2 regions of the Mycobacteroides chelonae genome follow, and region 2 is predicted to be linked to the other one. Evidence: riboswitches for the same ligand, from Rfam matches in the RefSeq annotation. Region 2 holds a riboswitch; the other holds the start of a gene.
What was found. A riboswitch is a leader RNA that binds a small molecule or an ion and turns the genes downstream of it on or off. The one in region 2 is predicted to bind S-adenosylmethionine.
Positions count from the first base shown of each region.

Region 1 (11,248 bases), 1.7 Mb from region 2:
GCGACATTGACCCCGCCGCCCTGACCACCCACGCTGTAGGTGACGCTCTTGCCGCCGTTCCCCGACCCCCCGGGACCCTGACCCGTAGTGGGCACCGGGGTGGGCGCCTCGGTCGTGGTGGGCACCGGCGGCGCCTCAGTGGTCGTTGGCGTGGTTTCGACACCGGTGCTGGGGTTAGGCGGGGGTGGTGATGGCGGAGGTGGCTCGGTCGTCGTTATCGACGGCAAGGGGACGTCATTGGGCCCCGTCCAGGTCGTCGATGGTGTGACGGTGACCGTCGTCGGTGCGGCCACCTCAGTTCGGCGCGTGATGACCAGAATGGCGGTCAGCGCTATCGCCAGCACCGCCAGGATGCTGACGCCGGCGACTATCCACGGCCACTTCGGCGGTTTCGGATCCTCGGGATAGGGAATCGGTTCGCCGGGTGGCCATGGCTCCTGCGGGTACTCCTGCCAGGCCGGATCCGTCACTGTCCCCCACTCCTTCCCCAGTGCAACTGGGTGCAATGTTACGTCGCGTTAAACTCCTGCAAAATGCGCGGTCCCCCTCTAGCGAACAGCGGCGCCCCGTCGAATCATGGTTCTATGTTGATGCATCAGGGCATCGGCCGCGACACGTTCAACGAGATGCCCGACACCAAAGCGGTCCACGCGCTCTACGAGTGTGGTGGCAGCGTGACCTGGGCGCGGAAGATCGCCGCGGCCCGGCCGTTCGCCGATCACGATGCCCTGTTCCGGTACGCCGACAACGAGCTCTTCGCCCTGTCCGAGGAATCACTGGACGAGGTACTGATCGCCTACCCTCCGCTGGGCAGACGCCCGGGAAGCGCGCGTTCGCATGCCGAGCAGTGCGCGATCCGCGATGAAACCCCGGGAATGATGGCTGCGTTGCGGGCCGCCGCCCACCGGTACGAGCACCACTTCGGCCATCGCTTCGTCATGCACCTGTGCGGACAGGACGGCGCCTCCGTGCTGCGCGCGATCTCCGACCGCATGCACCACGACGTGGACACCGAACGCAAGGTGACCCGCAACGAACTCGCAAAGATCAACCGCACCCGTCTGGAGCGCATGCTCGGCCCCGAGGGCGGTTACGACAACTGGTGAGCTAGCTGCGTGCTACGCCGCCAGCGGTACGCGTTGCGGCAGCAATGCGAACACGCGGCGTGCTGCACAACCGATATCCGTGGTGGGCGACGCCGGGATCAGGGTCACCCCGTCGGCGACACCGGCCAGGTAGATATCGGCGATCAGACCCGCCAGCCCTTCCGGCGTGCCCGCATACGACACCGCCGAGGGAACCCGCAGGCTCGCAAAATGCTTACGCGCGGATCGGGAATCGGCCTCGATGTGCACGTATACATCCAGGATGACTGCAGGTGCGTCCTTGCGCGCGGCGCGCAGCGCATGCCTGGCCCGCTGCGCCTGTTTGAGATCGGCGGCGTTGACGCGTGCGGTAACACCCGTTCCGCTGGTCAGCTCGTGCCAGCCGGCCACGTCGTCAGTGAAGACCCGAAACGTTTGATGTTGTGCTGCCACAGACGCCACGGTACTCACGAGGTCGCGGTAGAGCCATCGTTCAATTCCGGGTGAGCCGATCAGACCCGATCACACCGACGACTGCTCGGAGACCGGCGGCGTCGGTGCGCGTTCGGTCAGGTTGTCGATGACGCGTTGCACCCTCGGCATGAGCGAGTCGATATCCAATCCGAGCCAGTAAGGGATCGGATACATGAAATGTCGATTGAGACCTGGCAGGAGCCTGCTCAAGAAGTAGCCCAACCACGCTTCGGGACGCACCGGAGCCACCGCAAAGTTGTAGCGCGCCGCGCGGACCGTGGCCCGCGCAACCTGCGGCGGACCGATCAATTGATCCAGCACCCGCATCGGGGCGGAGGACTGGAAGGCCCTCATCACGTTATTCAGACGCTCACGTACATCATCGGGAAGATCCACGCCGGCCACGGTGGCGTTTACCCCAATGTTGGTGTTGATGAAGCCGGGACATACCGCGGACACCCCGATTCCCTTGGGGCCCAGTTCCATCCGCATGCACTCGCTCAACATCTTCACCGCCGCCTTGGAGGCAGAGTAGGCGGGAAAGATCGGCGTCGGAGTGATCGCCCCCGCCGAGGCGATGTTGACGATTTGACCGCCACGACCGCGTTCGGCCATCTGCTTGCCAAAGACACGCCCGCCATATGCGACACCGAACACGTTGACCCGGAACTGCTTTTCCCAGTGCTCTTGTTCGAGGTCGAAGAAGCGACCGCCAACCATGATGCCCGCGTTGTTCACCAGCACATCAGGGACCCCGTATTCGGCCCGCACCTGATCGGCGAATCGCTCCCATGCCGATGGATCGGTGACGTCGAGCTGGAAAGCAACGGCACGCAGCCCCTTGTTGTGAATAATCTCCGCCGTTTCCTGGGCGGTGGTCAGATCGAGATCCGACGCCACCACCTCCGCACCGCCCCTGGCGAATTGGATGGCGATGGCCCGCCCGATGCCGCTGCCGGCGCCGGTCACCACAACAAGATCTGGTTTACGTGCGGGGAGCAGCCTCATCCCACGACCTCCTTGTTGCGCTTACGCCGCGATGCCACCTTCACCACGGGCGCCACCGTCTCGCTGCCGTAGCGATAGTTGTCCAACCGGAAGTATTTGTTGTGGAAGTACATCTCGCCGAAACCGCCTGGCCGGAAAGGCGAATCACCGTGATTGTCGATGTAGTAAGTGTTGGCCGTCGAACATGCCGGCGAGAGCCACAGGTGATTCTTGTTGCGCTGGTGCATCTTGCGGAAGTAGGCCTGATGCACGTCCTGCTTGACCTCGGCGGTGGTGGCACCGCGTTTCTTGGCCTCCGCGATAACCCGGGCCGCGTGCGCGGTCGTCGATTCGATCAGCATGTGATACGGCCCGAACACATAGCCGTACGGTCCGAGAACAAGGAAGAAGTTAGGGTACTCGGGAATCGAAACACCCTGGTAAGCCTGATAGCGGCTCTCCTGGAAGAATCGTTTCAAGTCCTTGCCGCCTCGCCCGGCGGTCGGGAAGGCCGGCATGTGATCCCAGATCGCGAATCCCGTGGCACAGATCAATACATCTACTTCATGCTCGACGCCGTCCGCGGTCAGCAGACCCTTCTCGGTCATCCGCTGAATCGGTTCGGTCACCAAGTCCACATTGGGCCGGTTGAACGTCTTGAGGTAGGTGTTAGAGAACGACGGACGCTTACAGCCAAATCCGTAATAGGGCAGCAGCTTCTCGCGGGTCACCGGATCGTCGACCTGTGTACGCATCCAGGAGCGAATCCTGTTGGCCATGGCCATCGATGCCGATTCGACGTATTTGGAGTCGAGGTTGAAAACAGCATCCGGAATGTACGCGGTGCTGAGGTTGATCGCGTGGCGAATCCCCTTGGCGACACCGGGGAATCCGAACAGTGCCCGCCAGAACGCGTTGTACTTCAAGTCAGGTTTGGGCCCCACATAGATGGGCGTGCGCTGAAAGACGGTGAGGTGGCCAACCTCCGGGGCGATCTCGGGAACGAGCTGCAGCGAGGTAGCCCCGGTTCCGATGACCGCCACCCTCTTCCCGGCAAGCTGAACATCCTTATCCCACAGCGCGGTATGCATCAGCACACCCTGATAGGAATCGATACCGTCTATTTCTGGGAGCTTGGGTTGCTCAAGTCCGCCGGTCGCGGCAATCACATGCCGAGCAGTGATGACGGTGTCATCGTCCAGGGTAAGAGCCCAGATATTTTGCGACTCATCAAATTCCTGACGAACGACGCGCGTATTGAACCGGATCTTGCGCCGCAGGTCGTGCTTGTCGACAAGCTCGTTGGCGTACTCCTCGAGTTCATTACCCGGGGTAAAGAACTTCGACCAGGTGGTCTTCTGGTCGTAGGAAAAACTGTAGATAAAGGTCGGGATATCAACGGCCACGCCCGGATACTTGTTCGCGTGCCAGGTGCCGCCGGCGGCCCCCCACTTCTCCAAAATCACGAAATCGTGAACTCCCCTTTTGGTGAGCTCAACACCTGCTCCGATACCGCCGAAACCGGCTCCGATAATCACGACTTCATGGTCGGGAACAACCCGTTCCCGGCCGTTGGCTTCGCTACCCCGCGCACGTGTACTAGTCATTCGACGTCCTTGTCAGTCCGACCCAGTGATGTATCGGACCGAAAGTATCACGTATTACGAGTTACGGATACTGCGATTCGGCGTCACGCCACCAGGAAGTCCGGCAGTGGCCGCGGGTCATCGGCGGGCCCCACCTGTCCGTCCCGCTCGACATAGGTCAGGGTCGGGCCATGGTGGACAAGCTGACCGATCGCATCGACGAGGCGCGCGATGTCACCCGCGGTAGTGCCCAGCCCGACGCTTGCGCGTAGCGCTCCACCCGGAGCGCCCAATCTGGCCAGCAGCGGATGCGCGCAGAACCTGCCGTCGCGCACTCCGACTCCATGTTCGGCCGACAGATACGCGGCGGCCACCGACGGCGTGTATCCGGCGACCGTGAAGGACACAATGCCCAGTACATCTCGGCCACCTTCCCAAATGCGAAGAGTGTCAACGCCTTCGATCGCCTCGAGCCCTTCCCGAAGTTGGGCGGTGAGCGCTTCTTCGAGTTGACTTATCTCTCCCAGCGCGTCCAATGCCTCACATGCTGCCGCCACGGCGGCAACGCCGACCACATTGGGAGTGCCCGCCTCATGCCGCTGCGGTCCGACGAGCCACTCGGCCTCGTCGATACTGACATTGCGCACCGCACCCCCGCCCGCCAGATACGGTCGCGCGGCGTCGAGCCAGTCACTTTGTCCGACAAGGACTCCGGCACCAAATGGGGCGTACAGTTTGTGCCCGGAGAACGCGAGGTAATCGATTCCGGTTGCCGCCAGGTCGATGCGACGATGCGGAACCAACTGCGCACCGTCAACGGCGATCCTCGCGCCGTGCCGGTGGGCAACGGCAGCGAGTTCAGCCAATGGCAGCACCTCGCCGGTGACATTCGATGCGCCGGTAACGGCCAGCAGCGCGGCGGGCTGCCGGGAGAGTTCCTCATCCAGCGCGGCGACGGTGTCCGCGACGGTAGCCCGATGTGCTGCCACTCGAGCGCCATATCGCTGCCAGGTCAGCAGGTTTGCATGATGTTCGATATCAAGCACCACCACATTTGGGTGTCGCCGGCTTTCAGAATCCGCCCCACCCGGCACCGCCGAAGCGAGCAGATTAAGCGAGTCGGTGGTGTTGCGGGTAAAGATCACGTGCTGGCCGGGGGCTGCTCCCACGAAACGTCCCACCGTTTCCCGGGCACCCTCGTACACCGCCGTGCACACGCGCGAGGCATATCCGGCGCCACGGTGCACGCTGGCGTAATACGGCAGCAACTCGTTGACGCGGTCCGCGACATCGCCGAGCGCGGGTGCGCTCGCCGCGTAGTCGAAATTGGCGTACCTGATCCAACCACCTTGAGCCAGAGGCACTTTGACGTCTGCCCCGACGACGCGCGCGGCCGGTCGCTCAGCCCCAGATTGTGCGGACACTGACATGTGACATCCCATCTCACCGGACCCGCCCGGCGAGTCCACGCTTGCCACGCCCGGTTGAGCGCGGCCAGGTCGTCACCTGGAGCACCCCACCGTGGAGGAGGGTTGCCGACCAGCTAGCCAGGGCTTGTCGCTGGTTCTCATGACCTGAGGGCAGTGTGCCCACCGGGCACTGCCATCGTCAAGCGCATTGCGCAGGGTGATTTCAAATGCGCGATGTCACGTCGTTGATCCGGTCCGATTTTCCGATCCCCGCGCCGTAGGGCACACTGACTAGCGGAGGGGAGTATTCCTTCGCTGCGGTGTCGTCATCACATCGGCCATTGTCGGACCGGTCGGTGCCGCGGGCCGGTCACGTATCGGCGGAAGAGACCTCCGGCGTTTTGGCGACCGGAGGTTATTCAATGCAGGTATCCCAGCTCGAGTGGATCATCACGCTGGCCGTCACGGTCGCGATCTTGCTGGTCGATGTCGTGGTGATCGGTAGGCGCCCTCATGAGCCCACCGTCCGCGAGACCGCTACTGCCCTGAGCATCTATATAGGGCTCGCCGTGGCCTTCGGTCTGTGGGTGTGGTTCTTCCACGGCAGCCAGTTCGGGCTGGAGTTCTTCGCAGGCTGGCTCACCGAGTACAGCCTGTCGGTCGACAACCTGTTCATCTTCCTGATCATCATGGCCAGCTTCAAAGTTCCCCGTGTCTATCAGCAGGAAGCGCTGCTGATCGGCATCATTTTGGCGCTGATCTTCCGCGGCATCTTCATCGCGCTGGGTGCGGTGGCCATCGAGCAGTTCTCCTGGATCTTTTATCTTTTCGGCGCGTTCCTGGTGTACACCGCGATCAACCTGGCCCGGGACACCGAGCACGACGACGACGCCGATAACGCCGTGGTGCAGTTCGCCCGCAAGCACCTGCGGACCACCGATAAGTGGGACGGCCTGCGACTGTGGGTCCGGGATAACAGTGCGAACGGCGCCAGACTCATCACGCCGATGTTCCTGGTGATCGTGGCGCTGGGCACCACCGACCTTCTCTTCGCCCTGGACTCGATCCCCGCGATCTACGGGCTCACCAAGGAGCCCTATCTGGTGTTCACGGCCAACGTGTTCGCCCTTATGGGTCTGCGCCAGCTCTACTTCCTACTGGGCGACATGCTCAAGCGTCTGGTGTACCTGTCTCAGGGACTGGCCTTCATCCTGTTCTTCATCGGCGTCAAACTGATCCTGCACGCGCTACACGAGAACGAGTTGCCCTTCATCAACGGCGGCGAGCCGGTGCACGTACCCGAGATCCCCACGCTGGCAAGCCTTGCGGTGATCGTCGTGACGCTGCTGATCACCACCGGCGCCAGCCTGTACAAGACTCGGCGCACTGCCAAAGAGGACTAGTGCCCAGCGCCTGCACGGTGAACGGCGCGGACCTCCGTGGCAAACTTGGCTGCGACGGGCTCACCGTGCCCGCGGGAGCGCCTCCGCGCGGCGGCGAGCCCAGCCGCAGCCGGACCGATAGGCTCGCTGCCGTACCCCTCCAGGCCCATAGATCCGACGCGGAAATTAACGAGGAGCAGCGTGACCGGCCCCGACGAGTCACCCACTAACCGCACGGGCGAAGAGGCTCCCCAGCCCGCCGTTCAGGAAGCCCCGGGCCATCCGGTGCCACCGCAGTACCTGCTCGGCAGGTCGGCCCCTCCGGCCCGGACACTGATCGACATCCTCTACTCAACGGCCGCGGAGCACCCCGATGCGCCCGCCATCGATGACGGCACCATCCAGCTCACGTATTCAGAGCTGATCGTCGACGTCGAGGCAAGCGTCGAGTGGCTCGGGGCACGCGGAATCGGGCGCGGTGATCGCGTTGGTATCCGAATGCCCTCCGGCAGCTACTCGCTCTACGTGGCGATCCTGGCCACCCTGGCCGCTGGAGCCGCGTACGTTCCGGTGGACGCCGACGATCCGGACGAACGTGCCGCGCTGGTTTTCGGCGAGGCACAAGTGGCCGCGGTGATCACCCCCGACGGTCTCGTTCGTGGACCCGGATCCTCGAGGGGCTGGCGCGCCGCCAAACCCACACCACGCGACGACGCCTGGATCATCTTCACCTCGGGTTCCACCGGCACCCCGAAGGGTGTGGCGGTGACACATCGCAACGCGGCGGCCTTCGTCGATGCGGAAGCGCAGATGTTCTTGCCGGACAATCCGATCGGTCCGGATGATCGGGTACTCGCCGGGCTCTCTGTGGCCTTCGACGCCTCCTGCGAGGAAATGTGGCTCGCCTGGCGCTACGGCGCCTGCCTGGTACCCGCGCCGCGTTCCCTGGTACGTAGCGGTATGGATCTGGGTCCGTGGCTGGTGTCCCGCGATGTCACCGTGGTGTCGACGGTGCCCACATTGGCCGCGTTGTGGCCGGCCGAAGCGCTGGAGGCGGTGCGGTTGCTGATCTTCGGCGGCGAAGCCTGCCCACCGGATCTGGCCGAACGACTGGCCACCGGCGAGGACGGTGCCGCACGCGAAGTGTGGAACACCTACGGCCCCACCGAGGCGACCGTGGTGGCCTGCGCCGCGCGGCTCGACGGAGTGAGCCCCGTCAGCATCGGGTTGCCCCTTCCGGGCTGGGATTTGGCTGTTGTGGATCCGCAAGGCAACCAAGTCGGCTACGGCGAGGTCGGTGAGCTCGTCATCGGCGGCGTCGGACTGGCCAAATACCTCGATCCCGAAAAGGACGCCGAAAAGTACGCTCCGCTGCAGACTCTGGGTTGGTCGCGGGCCTATCGCAGCGGTGATCTGGTGCGCTTGGAGCCCGACGGTCTGTACTTCCAGGGCCGTGCCGACGACCAGGTGAAGGTCGGTGGCCGCCGCATCGAACTCGGTGAGGTGGATGCGGCACTGGTCAATCTGCCCGGTGTGAGTGGTGGCGCGGCCGCGGTGCGCAAGACCGCCAGTGGCACCCCGCTGTTGGTCGGCTACATCGCCAGCGCCGATCCCAACTTCGATATCGCCGCGGCCCGCGCCAGCCTGGCCGAATCGCTTCCCGCCGCGCTGGTGCCGCGACTGGTCAAACTTGACGAGCTGCCCACGCGCACATCGGGAAAGGTCGATCGCAACGCACTGCCCTGGCCACCGCCGGGCGCGGATACCGACGACGACGCAACCGAATTGGGCGGCACCATGGGCTGGCTTGCCGGACTGTGGCGCGACATCCTGGCTGCCTCGATCGACGGACCCGAAGCCGACTTCTTCGCTCTCGGCGGCGGATCGTTGTCCGCCGCACAACTGGTCGCGGCGTTGCGGCAACGCTATCCGCAGGTGACCGTCGCGAACCTGTACGACCAGCCGCGGCTCGGATCGCTGGCCACTTATCTGGATGAGCTCGCCCCTCCCGTCGAGGTCGAACCCCGGATCGTGAAACCGGTGCCCCGGCTCACCGAGTTGGCGCAGTTGGTGGCGACCATCCCACTGACCACCCTCACCGGCCTGCAATGGGCCACATGGCTGGCCCTGGCCAACAACGTGTTCGCAGCATTCAGCAATGTGCCCTGGCTGGTCACGGTCAACTGGTGGGTGCTACTGGCAGCGTTCCTGCTCTTCATCACTCCCCTGGGTCGCATGAGTATCACCGTCATCGGGGCGCGACTGCTGCTCTCCGGGGTCAAGCCGGGGACGTACGAGCGCGGCGGAAGCGTGCACCTGCGCGTGTGGATCGCCGATCGCCTCGCCACCGCGAGCGGTGCCGAAAACCTCTCCGGCGCACCGTGGATGGTGTATTACGCCCGCGCACTAGGCGCCCGGGTAGGCAATGGGGTCGACCTGCATTCGTCACCACCGGTGACGGGCTGGCTGGAACTCGGCGACCGCAGTTCCGTTGAACCCGAGGTCGACTTGTCCGGGCATTGGGTTGACGGCGACAAGTTCCATGTCGGCCCGATCGTCATCGGCGAGGACGCCACTGTCGGGGCCCGCACCACCCTGTTGCCGGGAGCGGTCATCGGTAAGAACGCCGATGTGGCACCGGCTTCCGGTGTCGTCGGACGAGTCAAGAACGGTCAGTACTGGAAGGGCTCACCGGCCGTGAAGTCGGGCAAGGCCCGCCATCCCTGGCCTGATTACCGTCCGCCCCGCGCCGGGCAATGGGTACCGATCTATGGGGTGACGTCAATTCTGCTGGGCGGACTGCCCCTGCTTGCGCTGGCCGCCGGGCTAGGCGTGGTGGCCTTCGGCATCAGGAATACGGCAACGATCTGCCAGGCCGTGGTGCCCGCGCTCATCTGGACGCCGGGGGCGGCGCTGGTCAGCGTGGTCGTGTATGCCGCCATCACCGTTGTGCTGGTGCGGCTGCTGTCGATCGGCGTGCACGAGGGTTATCACCCCGTCCGCAGCCGGCAGGGCTGGCAACTGTGGGCCACCGAGCGCCTCATGGATGCGGCCCGGAACTACCTGTTCCCCATCTATGCCAGCCAACTGACCCCATGGTGGCTGCGCATCCTGGGGGCGAAGATCGGCAAGGACACCGAGATTTCGACGGCCCTGCTGGTGCCAAAGTTCACCGAGGTCGACGACGGTGCGTTTCTGGCCGACGACACTATGGTCGCGTCGTACGAGTTGGGCGGCGGCTGGATCCACATCGCCAAGGCCAGAATCGGCAAGCGCGCATTCCTGGGAAACTCGGGGATCACCCAACCGGGACGCAAGGTTCCCAATGACGCGCTGGTCGCCGTCCTGTCCGCCACTCCGCATAAGGCGAAGTCGGGCTCGTCGTGGATCGGTAGCCCACCAAAGCGGTTGCGAAGAAAGGCCGATGGTGCTGATTCCGCGCTTACCTTCGAGCCACCGTTCCGCCTTAAGGTGATGCGGGGAATCGTGGAGACCTGCCGCATCATCCCGATCATCGTGACGTTCGGGATCGGTGTCGGGGTGCTGCTGGCTCTGCAGACAATCGCCATCCGGTTCAACTTCTGGGTTGCCGGTGCACTGAGCGGCGTGGTGCTGCTGGTCGCCGGTGCCGTGGCTGGTGTGGTGAGCGTCGTGGCCAAGTGGGTTGTGGTCGGGCGCACCAAGGCCGTGGAAAAACCGCTCTGGTCCTCGTTCGTCTGGCTTAACGAGGTCGCCGACACCTTCGTGGAAACCGTTGCCGCCGTGTGGTTCGCACGTGCCGCGTCGGGGACGGTGATGCAGAACTGGTGGCTACGCGGCCTGGGCGCCAAGATCGGCCGTGGAGTGTGGTGCGAGACGTATTGGCTGCCCGAGGCCGATCTGGTGACCCTGGGCAAGGGAGCGACCGTGAACCGCGGCTGCGTGGTGCAGACGCACCTCTTCCACGACCGGATCATGCGGATGGACACCGTGACCCTCGGTGAGGGCGCCACCCTCGGCCCGCACTGCGTGGCACTTCCCGCCGCCGAGCTGGGTGCCGGCGCCACCGTCGGTCCGGCATCACTGGTCGTCCGCGGTGACGTCGTACCCCCGTCGACCAGGTGGCAGGGCAACCCCATTTCTCCATGGGGCAAACTGGATCCGATGGCACCGAAGAAGCCCAAGGGCGGCAAGGTTTCCCCCGGTAAGAATTCCGGGGCCGCATGACCAAACCAGGCAAGAAGGCGGCCAAGCGGCTACCCCCACGGCCTCCCGTCATCGATCCCTATCTGCCGCAAAACGGCAACTACGGATATCGGGTGTCACGCTATGAGCTGGAGCTGGAG
Region 1 covers NZ_CP050145.1:465,623-476,870, reverse strand. Annotated here, with positions in the region: gene HBA99_RS02375 (MmpS family transport accessory protein) at 1-470, opposite strand, end outside; gene HBA99_RS02370 (2-oxo-4-hydroxy-4-carboxy-5-ureidoimidazoline decarboxylase) at 585-1,106, shown strand; gene HBA99_RS02365 (hypothetical protein) at 1,119-1,556, opposite strand; gene HBA99_RS02360 (SDR family NAD(P)-dependent oxidoreductase) at 1,608-2,567, opposite strand; gene HBA99_RS02355 (flavin-containing monooxygenase) at 2,564-4,153, opposite strand; gene HBA99_RS02350 (aminotransferase class V-fold PLP-dependent enzyme) at 4,237-5,562, opposite strand; SAM riboswitch class IV at 5,595-5,707, opposite strand; gene HBA99_RS02345 (TerC family protein) at 5,964-6,944, shown strand; gene HBA99_RS02340 (Pls/PosA family non-ribosomal peptide synthetase) at 7,125-11,129, shown strand; gene HBA99_RS02335 (M1 family metallopeptidase) at 11,126-11,248, shown strand, end outside.
Region 1: linked by a shared signal. The riboswitch ahead of HBA99_RS02350 (aminotransferase class V-fold PLP-dependent enzyme) and the one ahead of HBA99_RS18765 (bifunctional o-acetylhomoserine/o-acetylserine sulfhydrylase) in region 2 are both predicted to bind S-adenosylmethionine.

Region 2 (11,248 bases):
CGACGGCGGCGATCTCGGTGATGCCGAGTTGTGCGAGTGCGGCGATGTCGGCGTTCACCTGGTCACGTACCGACACCTCGGGGAATCGTGAGCCCCAGGGCTTTCCATCGGCGGCAAGGGAAGTCGGGCCGGTGCTACCGCGGCAGCCACCCAGCACGTTGGTGGCGATGGCGCACCACTGGTCGGTATCGATCGCCGCGCCGGGGCCGATGATTCCTTGCCACCACCCGCCGGTGATGTGGTCGGGGCCGGCGGGTCCGATCACGTGTGAGTCGGCGGTCAGCGCATGACAGACGAACACCACGTTGTCGCGGCGGGGTGAGAGCTTTCCCCAGGTCTGTACCGCGACGGTCGCGTCGTCGATGACGGCACCGCTTTCGAGTGTGATCGAACCTATTGACACATAGGCGATCTCATCGCCTTGTGGAAGGGCGATGTTCGGTGCCGGAAGCTGGTGGTCGGCGGAGCCGTTTGCGCGAAGATCGTCGGTCAAGGTCATGATGATGCCACCGCTGCGGGCTGTTTGAGTCGCCGCACGGCGGCGAATCCGGTGTCCAGATCGGCCAGGATGTCGTCGATACCCTCAATACCGACGGCCAACCGCACCAGGCCGGGTGTGACGCCGGAGGCCACCTGTTCGGCGGGCGCGAGCTGTGCGTGTGTCGTCGTGGCGGGGTGTATGACCAGCGATCGCACATCGCCGATGTTGGCTACCTGACTGTGCAGTGTCAGGGAATCGATGAAGGTGGTCGCCGCCTCGGCTCCTCCGTCCAATTCGAATGCGAGTACCGCACCGGCACCCTTGGGGGCCAATGATTTCGCGCGTTCGTGCCAGGGGGAGGTGGGTAGCCCGGCGTAGTTGACGCCGGTGACCTCCGGCTGGGCGGCGAGGTACTCGGCCACCCGCTGTGCATTTTCGACGTGGCGTTGTACTCGCAGGCTCAACGTCTCAAGTCCCTGCGCAATGAGGAAGGCATTGAACGGGGAGATGGCGGGCCCGAGGTCACGCAACAGCTGAACACGCGCCTTGAGTGCGTAGGCCGGTGCGCCCAGATCGGCGAACACCACACCGTGGTAGCTCGGGTCCGGCGTGGTGAATCCGGGGTGGCGGCCCTGGGTCCAATCGAAGGTGCCGCCGTCGATGATCACGCCACCGATCGCATTGCCGTGTCCACCAAGGTATTTGGTGGCCGAGTGCACCACGATGTCGGCGCCGTGGGCCAGCGGCTGGATCAGATAGGGAGTGGCGACAGTGTTGTCGACGATGAGGGGGACGCCCGCTTCGTGCGCGATCTTCGAGATGCCCGGAATGTCGAGAATGTCGTTCTTGGGGTTGGAGATCGATTCGGCGAAGAGTGCCTTGGTCTGTGGCGTGATGGCGCGGCGCCAGGAGTCGAGGTCGTCGGGATCCTCGACGAAGGTGGTTGAGATTCCCAGGCGCGGCAACGTGTAGTGCAACAGGTTGTATGTGCCGCCGTACAGACGCGGGCTCGACACGATGTTGTCGCCGGCCTGCGCGATGTTGATGATGGCCAATGTCGCTGCCGCCTGCCCGGAAGCCAGCAGCAGCGCCGCCACGCCGCCTTCGAGGGCAGCGATGCGCTCCTCGACGACATTCTGGGTCGGGTTGCCGATACGGGTGTAGATGTTGCCCTCTTCGGACAGCCCGAACAGCGCTGCCGCGTGCGCGGTGTCGTTGAAGACGTAGGACGTGGTCTGGTAGATCGGCAGGGCCCGGGCATTGGTCGCCGGGTCCGCGGTCTGGCCCGCGTGGATCTGCTTGGTCTCAAACGCCCAGTGGGCGGTGGGATCGATATCGGTCATGGGAACCTCCTGGGTGGTCGGTGCGGGGCTGGCGGTTTAGGGCATGCGACAGCGACAACACCGACAACAGGAATGCAGGGACTCACCCCCGGGTGACGAACGCTTCATTGGGCCAACCTGTCTTCTCGGGGCCCGTCATCGGACCCGCGCTTGCCGTGTGGCCGACTGTCCTTTCATAACCCAGTCGGCTACTCAACCTGGTCATCACCCGGGGCACCCCACCGCGGTTGGAGGGTTGCCGACCAGCGAGCCGGGGCTTGACGCTGGTACTCATGACCGCTTAAAAGCGTATCGCAATGCACCGAATGGTTGCCACCAGGTATGCAAGGCGCGGCTCGGCGGTGTCTGCGGGCCACGATGGGAGCGCGATCACAGCCCGTCCGCCCGCCTAGGCTCGGAAGCGACGTGATACTGAATAGGTCATCCGTGTGACCCACGGGATGCCTGAGATTTGACCGACCAACAAGTCCGATCAACGATGCCGGGAGTGACCATGAGTGCGCAGCAGCCGACCATCATCTACACGCTGACAGACGAGGCGCCGCTGCTTGCGACGTACTCCTTCTTGCCGATCATCCGGGCCTTCGCGGGCCCCGCCGGTATCGACGTCCAAACCAGCGATATCTCCGTTGCCGCACGCATCCTGTCCGAGTTCGCCGAGTACCTCCCCGAGGATCAGCGCGTTCCGGACAACCTGGCCGAGCTGGGCCGCCTGACGCAGCTGCCTGAGACGAACATCATCAAGCTGCCGAACATCAGCGCGTCGGTGCCGCAGCTCCTCGCTGCCATCAAGGAACTGCAGGGCAAGGGTTACAAGCTGCCCGAGTACCCCGGCGATCCGAAGAATGAGGAAGAGGAAGCCATCAAGACGCGCTACACCAAGTGTCTGGGCAGCGCCGTGAACCCCGTTCTACGTGAAGGTAACTCGGACCGCCGTGCACCCCGCGCGGTGAAGGAGTACGCGCGCAAGCACCCGCACAGCATGGGCGAGTGGTCGCAGGCATCGCGCACCCACGTCGCGACCATGAAGGAGGGCGATTTCTACCACGGTGAGAAGTCGATGACGCTGGACCGCGACCGCAAGGTCAAGATGGTCCTGACCACCACGAGTGGCGAGACCATCGTGCTCAAGCCTGAGGTCAAGCTGGCCAAGGGCGACATCATCGACAGCATGTTCATGAGCAAGAAGGCGCTCTGCGACTTCTACGAGGAGCAAATCGAGGATGCCTACAAGACGGGCGTGATGTTGTCCCTGCATGTCAAGGCGACCATGATGCGCGTCAGCCACCCCATCGTCTTCGGGCATGCGGTCAAGATCTTCTACAAGGACGCCTTCGAAAAGCACCAGAAGCTGTTCGACGAGTTGGGCGTCAACGTAAACAACGGACTCTCGGATCTCTACAGCAAGATCGAGTCGCTACCCGCCTCGCAGCATGAGGAGATCATCCGCGACCTGCACGCCTGCCACGAGCATCGGCCCGAGCTGGCCATGGTGGATTCGGCCAAGGGCATCTCGAACTTCCACTCGCCCAGCGACGTGATCGTCGACGCCTCGATGCCCGCGATGATCCGGGCCGGCGGCAAGATGTATGGCGCCGACGGCAAGCTCAAAGACACCAAGGCCGTCAACCCGGAGTCGACGTTTTCCCGGATTTACCAGGAGATGATCAACTTCTGTAAGACCCACGGCCAGTTCGATCCGACCACCATGGGCACCGTTCCCAACGTCGGTCTCATGGCACAGAAGGCCGAGGAGTACGGCAGCCACGACAAGACGTTCGAGATCGCCGAGCCCGGCGTTGCCGACATCGTCGACGTCGAGACCGGTGAGGTGTTGATGTCGCAGAACGTCGAGACTGGCGACATCTGGCGTATGCCGGTCGTCACCGATGCCGCCATCCAGGATTGGGTCAAGCTGGCCGTCACGCGGGGCCGCGAGTCCGGGATGAATGTGGTGTTCTGGCTGGACACCGAGCGTCCGCACGAGGTCGAACTACGCAAGAAGGTCAAGGAGTACCTGCAGGACCACGACACCGAGGGTCTCAAGATCCAGGTTGTGCCCCAGGTCTGGGCCATGCGCTACACCCTGGAACGGCTGATTCGCGGCAAGGACACCATCGCCGCGACCGGCAACATCCTGCGCGACTACCTGACCGACCTGTTCCCGATCCTGGAGCTGGGTACCAGTGCCAAGATGCTGTCCATCGTGCCGCTGATGGCAGGTGGCGGACTGTACGAGACCGGCGCCGGCGGCTCGGCACCCAAGCACGTCAGTCAGCTGGTCGAAGAGAACCACCTGCGGTGGGACTCGCTGGGTGAGTTCCTGGCGCTGGCCGTCAGCCTGGAGGACCTGGGCATCAAGACCGGTAACCCGCGGGCCAAGATTTTGGCTACCACGCTGGATGCGGCGACCGGGAAGCTGCTGGAGAACGACAAAAGCCCGTCGCGCAAGACCGGTGAGCTCGACAACCGCGGCAGCCAGTTCTACCTGGCCCTGTACTGGGCGGCCGAACTTGCCGCGCAGACTGAGGACACCGAACTCGCCGAGCTGTTCGCGCCGCTGGCCAAGCAGCTGGTCGAGAACGAGGACGAAATCGTCGCCGAGCTTGCCGCCGTCCAGGGCAGCCCGGTCGATATCGGCGGCTATTACGCGCCGGACCCCGACAAGACCGCCGCGGTGATGCGGCCGAGCCAGACCTTCAACGCCGTTCTGGCCTCCGTCCAGGTATAGCTCACTGCGTCGAGTGTGAAACCTGGGCGGCGAATCAGTCGAAACTCCGCCACAGGTTCACACTCGACGTGATCCCTAGCCGACGTCGGAGGCCGCGGCGCGTTTGGCGGCGACCAGCGGGTCGATCAGGTCGGTGATGACCTCGGTGACCTGACCGGGCGCTTCCAGCATCGGCACGTGCCCCATGCCCGCCAGGGTGATCCGCCGTGCATCGGCAGGCAGGCCCTGGCTGATGAGCTTCCCGAATCGACCCGGGGGCACGATCTCGTCCTTCTCACACAGCACCAGCTGTGCCGGCACCGAGATGGTGTTCAGGTTCTGCAGGCCCGGTGCCGGCAGAATCGACGACAGCGACGGCAAGTAGGCCGGGCAGTGCGTGATGTCCTCGAAAATGCTGTGGAAGTCCGGCAGGCTCAGCGCCTCTGTCTCGCCGCAGAGGGCGCGGGCGGTGGCGAACTTGACGAACGGCAGGCCCGCCGCACGGCGGCCCAACAGCCGGGAGAACGCCAGCCAGGGGAGCATGGCCGCGAACTTCACCACGATCTCCGCCTTCAGCGGCGAGTACTTGGTCCAGCCGCCGGCAGGCGCGATGGCGGTGACACTGCGAGCCCGGCCGCGTAGCGCCAGTCCCAGCGCGATCCAGCCGCCCAGTGAGTTACCCACCAGATGGGCGGTCTCCCAGCCCTTCTCATCCATGATCTCTTCGACCTGGTCCAGGTAGGTATCGACCGAGCGCTGCGACAACGGAGGCAGCGCGGGCAACGGTCCGCCGCCGTTGTGTCCGGGGTAGGTGGGTGCGAACACCTCGTATCCGGCATCGGCGAGCTGCTCGGCCACGGTCTCCCACACCGACTGCGACAGCATGAACGGATGCAGCAGCAGGACCGGCTCGCCCTCACCCATCTCGATGGGCGCCCGCTTGCTCGACGACTTCGACAAAATGGCTTCCAGCATGCGGTCCTCCTAGTGCGCCAACATCAGCGTTGACATTACTGTCTGTTGCGTCAACTTACCGTGCCCCGTGGTGCCCATCACTGTCGGCTGTTCTTCGCCTCAGCGGCTCATCACTGTCAGACCTCTCGACTATCGTCGGCGATCGATGAGCACCGAGAAGATCACCGTCACCACCATCAACGTCAACGGCATTCGTGCCGCGGTGAAAGAGCGGTCCGCGGAGAACCGGGGGCTGCTGCCCTGGTTGGAGCAGACGACCGCCGACATCGTGTGTCTGCAAGAGGTGCGTGCGGAGAACGAGCAACTCCAGGAGGCGCTGGCACCGGCGCTGGCCGCGGGGTGGCACGTGGTGAACGCCTCGTCGAGCGTGAAGGGACGTAACGGCGTGGGGATTCTCAGCCGCGTCCCGGCCACCTCGATCAAGGTGTCGCTCGACGCCGATGGCGGCGAGTTCGACGAAGCCGGGCGGTATCTGGAGGCCCAGGTCGGTGATCTCACGGTGGCGAGCATCTACCTGCCCACCGGGGAAGCGGGCACGGCGCGCCAGGACGAGAAGGAACGATTCATGGCGGCGGTGGGCGCCAGGATGGCCAAACTGGTTGCGAGCGGGCGCGACACGGTGATCTGCGGTGATTGGAACATCGGGCATACCGAGCGAGACATAAAGGCCTGGAAGGCGAACCAGAAGAAGGCCGGGTTCCTGCCGGAGGAGCGGGCCTGGGTCGGCTCACTGCTCGCAGCCGGATGGGTCGACACCTTCCGGCTGCTGCACCCCGGTGTTGACGGACCGTACAGCTGGTGGTCGTGGCGGGGTAAGGCCTTCGACAATGACGCGGGCTGGCGCATCGACTACCACCTGGCGACCGCCGATCTGGGGCAGCGCGCACACGCGGCGCGGGTCGAACGCGCCGACGCCTACGCGCTTCGCTGGTCCGACCATGCGCCGGTGACGGTTGAGTACCGGCTGCACTAGCCGATTGAGCGTCCTGTGCTCGGGTAAATGGTTTTGACCGGTCATGCCAGGATGGATGCACTATGACTGCCGACAGGACCGCTGAAACCGCCGCCCGGGGACGCCTGTTCTCTGGGATTCAACCCACCGCCGATTCTCTCCATCTCGGAAATGTGTTGGGCGCGGTGCAGCAGTGGGTGCGGTTGCAGCACGAATACGAGGCGCTGTTCTGTGTTGTCGACCTGCATGCCATCACGGTCGCGCAGGACCCCGAGGAGCTACGCCGACGCACGCGCGCAGTAGTTGCCCAGTACGTGGCGCTGGGTGTTGACCCGGCCGAGAGTGCGATCTTCGTGCAAAGCCATGTCCCGGCGCATACCGAATTGGCTTGGGTACTGGGATGTTTGACCGGCTATGGCGAGGCGTCGCGGATGACGCAGTTCAAGGACAAGTCCGCCAAGCAGGGGAATGACGCCACCACCGTCGGTCTGTTCACCTATCCGGTGCTGATGGCCGCCGACATCCTGCTGTATCAGACGAATGTGGTGCCGGTGGGCGATGATCAGCGTCAGCATCTCGAGCTGACACGCGATGTGGCGCAGCGGTTCAACGGCCGCTATGGCGAGACCTTCGTGCTGCCGGAGACATTCGTGCCGAAGAATGCGGCGCGGATCTACGACCTGCAGGACCCGACGGTGAAGATGAGCAAGTCCGCCTCGACGCCCGCCGGGTTGATCAACTTGCTCGACGATCCAGCGGTCTCGGCCAAGAAGATCAAGTCGGCGCAGACCGACAGTGACCGGGAGATTCTTTTCGACAGGGAAGCCAAGCCAGGTGTTTCGAACCTGCTGAGCATCCAGTCCGCGCTCACCGGCGCCGATATCGACACACTCGTCGACGGCTATGCCGGGCGGGGTTACGGCGACCTGAAGAAGGACACCGCCGAGGCGCTTGTCGAGTTCGTCACGCCGGTGCGTGACCGGACAAACGAGCTGCTCACCGACACCGCGGCGCTCGACGACATCCTGGCGGCAGGTGCGGCGCGCGCCAGGGAGCTGGCAGAGAAGACTCTCACCGAGGTCTATGACCGGATAGGGTTTGTCCGGCCCGCGAGGTAGCGAACAGTAGAGGCGGTGAGTGGTGGCCGAAGACGATAAGCCTGGGATTCTCGACCGCTATCGCGCAAGGTTTCCCTGGTTCGACCACATCATGCGCATGCAGGAGCGCTACCAGAAGGTCAACGGCAACTTCTACGCCGCCGGAATTACGTATTTCACAGTCTTTGCGCTGTTTCCGCTGATGATGGTCGGATTCGCGGTCATGGGCTTCGTCTTGTCCAGGCGGCCGGACACGATTGCGGAGTTACGGGGCCGAATCAGCGGGGCGATCTCCGGCGAAGTGGGCAATCAGCTAATCAATCTGATGGATACCGCGATTGCCTCGCGTACCAGCCTGGGCATCGCGGGCCTTGCGACGGCGGCCTGGGCCGGGCTGGGGTGGATGGCCAACGTGCGGGCGGCACTGAGCGCCATGTGGGAGCAGCCCAACGACTCCGACGGGTTCGTACGGGGCAAGCTCTCAGATCTGGTGGCATTGGGGTCGACGTTCGTGGCGCTGGCTCTCACCATCGCGGTCACCGTTGTCGGTAATGAGAAAACGATTCTGCGCATACTCGGCTGGTTCGGGCTGCATGACGTCTCGATACCGGCAGTGCTGCTCAAGGTCGTCACCATCGCCATAGCGACCGTGTTGTCGTGGGCGCTGTTCACCTGGATGATCTCGCGGCTGCCCAGAGAGCGGCTGCCGTTCTCCAGTGCGGTGCGGGCCGGGCTCATCGCGGCGATCGGCTTCGAGCTGTTCAAACAGGTCGCGTCGATCTATCTGAGCGTGATCATGCATGGCCCCGCGGGCTCCACGTTCGGTCCGGTGCTGGGCATCATGGTGTTCGCCTACATCACTGCGCGTCTGCTGTTGTATGCCACCGCGTGGGCGGCCACCTCCGATGAGAACCGGCCCTTTGTCTATGTGCCGCCGCCCGAGCCGGTGGTCATCACTACGCGGATCGAGACCGTCGAGCGGCCCACCAAGCTGGGTGTCCTCGCCGCCTTCGGCGCTGGAGCTCTTGGTGCTCTGGGTATTTCGTGGCTAGGCCGCGGCGGCGACTAGCGGTTTAGGCCTGGCGGCGGTTGAGTGATCGCGCCGCCAGGATGAGACCGAAGACGATCATCGCGCCGATGATCGTCACACCCACCCGGACCGGGACGCTGTTGACCGCATCCGTGGTGAGACCGGCGGCTTGGGGCGTGGCCGCGTTGTCGGCATGCGGCTTGGTCAGCAGCGCAGGGTCGGGATCGACGAGCTTGCCGATCGAGGCGTCGCGTGGCGTCGAGAACCCGTAGTCGAGTAGGTGGGCGGCCTGCTCCCACGGAGCTATCGGAAGACGCGTACCCCGCAGCATGGTGACCACCAACCGGCGGCCGTCACGCTCGGCGGCGCCGACAAAGGTCTGTTGCGCGTCGTCGGTGTATCCGGTCTTTCCGCCGAGCGCGCCGGGGTAGTTGTAGAGCAGCCGGTTGTCGTTCGTCATCTCGTAGGCCGGATGATCGTCGGGCTCACCCGGTTTGGCGGGATGGCCGGGGAAGGTCGCCTTCGGAGCCGACACCAGATCGGCGAAGGTGGGGTCTGCGAATGCGTACTTGTAGAACAAACCCAGGTCGTAGGCCGAGGTGCTCATGCCGGGGCCGTCGAGACCGGAGGGGGTGGCAACCCGCGTATCCCGCGCGCCGAGTTTCTGCGCCATGTCATTGATCTTGGCGACGGTCTCGGACATGCCTCCGAGCTGGACGGCCAGCGCGTGTGCGGCGTCGTTGCCCGAGTTCATGAGCAGACCGGTGAGCAGCTGCCGGACGGTGTAGGTGCCGCCGACGTCGACACCGACTCTGGTGCCCTCGCTGTTCGCGTCTTCTTGGGTACCCACCACCGCCTGGTTGAGGTTCAGGTTGTTGATGGCCTCCATGGCGACCAGCACCTTGATGACACTGGCGGGTCGGTGCCGGGCGTGGGGGTCCTTGGCCGCCACCACATTTCCCGTGTTCAGGTCGGCGATGAGCCAGGATTCCGCAGAGACGTCATTGGGGACGGGCCCCGCCCCGTTAGGAGTGATCACATCGCAGCTTCCGAGCATCTCGCCGCCGATGGGCTTGGCGGGCACCGGGAGTGGCGCGGGCGGATCGCCACCGGCCTTGGGAACCTCGGAGGTGTCGACTGCCGGTGGCGTGACGACCTTGTAGGGGCACCCGCTGGTATCCGGCGGCGTGAACCCGGGCTCGGCAGTAGCCAACGGTGTGCTCATGGGGAGGGCGGCGACGATCAGCCCGGCGGCGGTGGCCGCGGCGAAGCGCGTCGCGGCTGCTCGCAGCGACGGGCGGCGATCGGGCGCAGGAATCCAGGTGGTCATCGCCTTGCCACAGTAAGTGACCACCACCCTGAACTGGGGGATGTTACGTCTGTGTCGGATGTGACTTCTGGGTCGACTACTCCGACGGCGCGATATCGGCCAGGTTGATATGGCCGACGGCCGACGATCCGATGCAGCCCAGCCAGAGACGCCCGCCGGACTCCACGATGCCGGTCGTGGTCTGCAGCAGTGGGTCGCGCCCGCGGATGTTCACCACCGCGGCCCCGGTGTCCGGATTGAACGCGACAACCCAGGCGTCGGCCGCGACGGCGGGCTGAATCGATTCCGGAAGCCGCCAGAGGAGTTTGCGTAGCAGCGGAGCGCGCGGCACGAGTGTCTCCAGCGCGGCATTGCGCGGCCCCGCCATCGCGACCCAGATCCGGCCATCGGAGCCGGTGCTGATGTTGTCCGGCATGCACGGCAATTCCTCGACGAGCCTGGAGGTCTGTCCCTGCGCAGAACCCGACAGCGCGATCGTGCTCAGGCGCCGGCCAATGGTTTCGGCGTACACCAAGCGAGACTCGTCGGCGGTCAGGGTGACGCCGTTGGTGAAGTACAACCCGTCGGCGATGGTGGTGACGGTGCCGTCGACATCGCGGCGGAATACCCTGCCGGTGCCGCGGCCCTCGATGGCGGCAGCCCGATACTCCTCGAAGGGGAAACGTGCCGTTGACTCGCTGAAATAGATTGTCCCATCGGATGCTTCGGTCACATTCGAGCAGAAGATGAGTGGAGAGCCATCGACCTTGGTGACAAGTGGCTCGATATCTCCGGAGGCCGGATCGAGGGCCAGCAGCTTGTCGCGGCTGCAGATCAGCACGCGTCCATCGCGCGCGACATGCAGGCCCAGGGGTGGGTGCTCGGTGGTCGCGATGTGTGTGACCTCGGCGCCGTCGGGGGAGATACGGAGCATCTTTCCGTCCACCACACCGGTCCAGATGTTTCCCGCGGCATCGGCCACGACATCCTCGGGTCCATGACCCGGGAGCGGCACCACCGTGAGCGGGGGTAGGGGCCGTGGGTTCAGGGATAGTGCCCGCACTCCGGGCGGCTGCCAGCGGACGGGGTCAATCGACGGCTTAGCCATGGGCTCACCTTATTGCAGGCCTAGGCTCAAGAGGTGGCAGTTCCGGTTCGCGATCGCACCGACGAGTTCGAGGCGCTGCGCCCTCGGTTGCAGGCGGTGGCCTACCGCCTCACCGGCAGCGTCGCCGACGCCGAGGACATCGTCCAGGACGCGTGGTTGCGCCTGCACTCTACGACCGTCGAGATCGAGGACCTCGCGGCGTGGCTGACCACCGTGGTATCCCGGCTGGGCCTGGATCGGCTG
Region 2 covers NZ_CP050145.1:3,804,206-3,815,453, reverse strand. Annotated here, with positions in the region: gene metX (homoserine O-acetyltransferase MetX) at 1-499, opposite strand, end outside; gene HBA99_RS18765 (bifunctional o-acetylhomoserine/o-acetylserine sulfhydrylase) at 496-1,824, opposite strand; SAM riboswitch class IV at 1,966-2,102, opposite strand; gene HBA99_RS18760 (NADP-dependent isocitrate dehydrogenase) at 2,318-4,555, shown strand; gene HBA99_RS18755 (alpha/beta fold hydrolase) at 4,631-5,509, opposite strand; gene HBA99_RS18750 (exodeoxyribonuclease III) at 5,655-6,482, shown strand; gene trpS (tryptophan--tRNA ligase) at 6,545-7,579, shown strand; gene yhjD (inner membrane protein YhjD) at 7,599-8,627, shown strand; gene HBA99_RS18735 (D-alanyl-D-alanine carboxypeptidase family protein) at 8,632-9,918, opposite strand; gene HBA99_RS18730 (SMP-30/gluconolactonase/LRE family protein) at 9,995-11,005, opposite strand; gene HBA99_RS18725 (sigma-70 family RNA polymerase sigma factor) at 11,039-11,248, shown strand, end outside.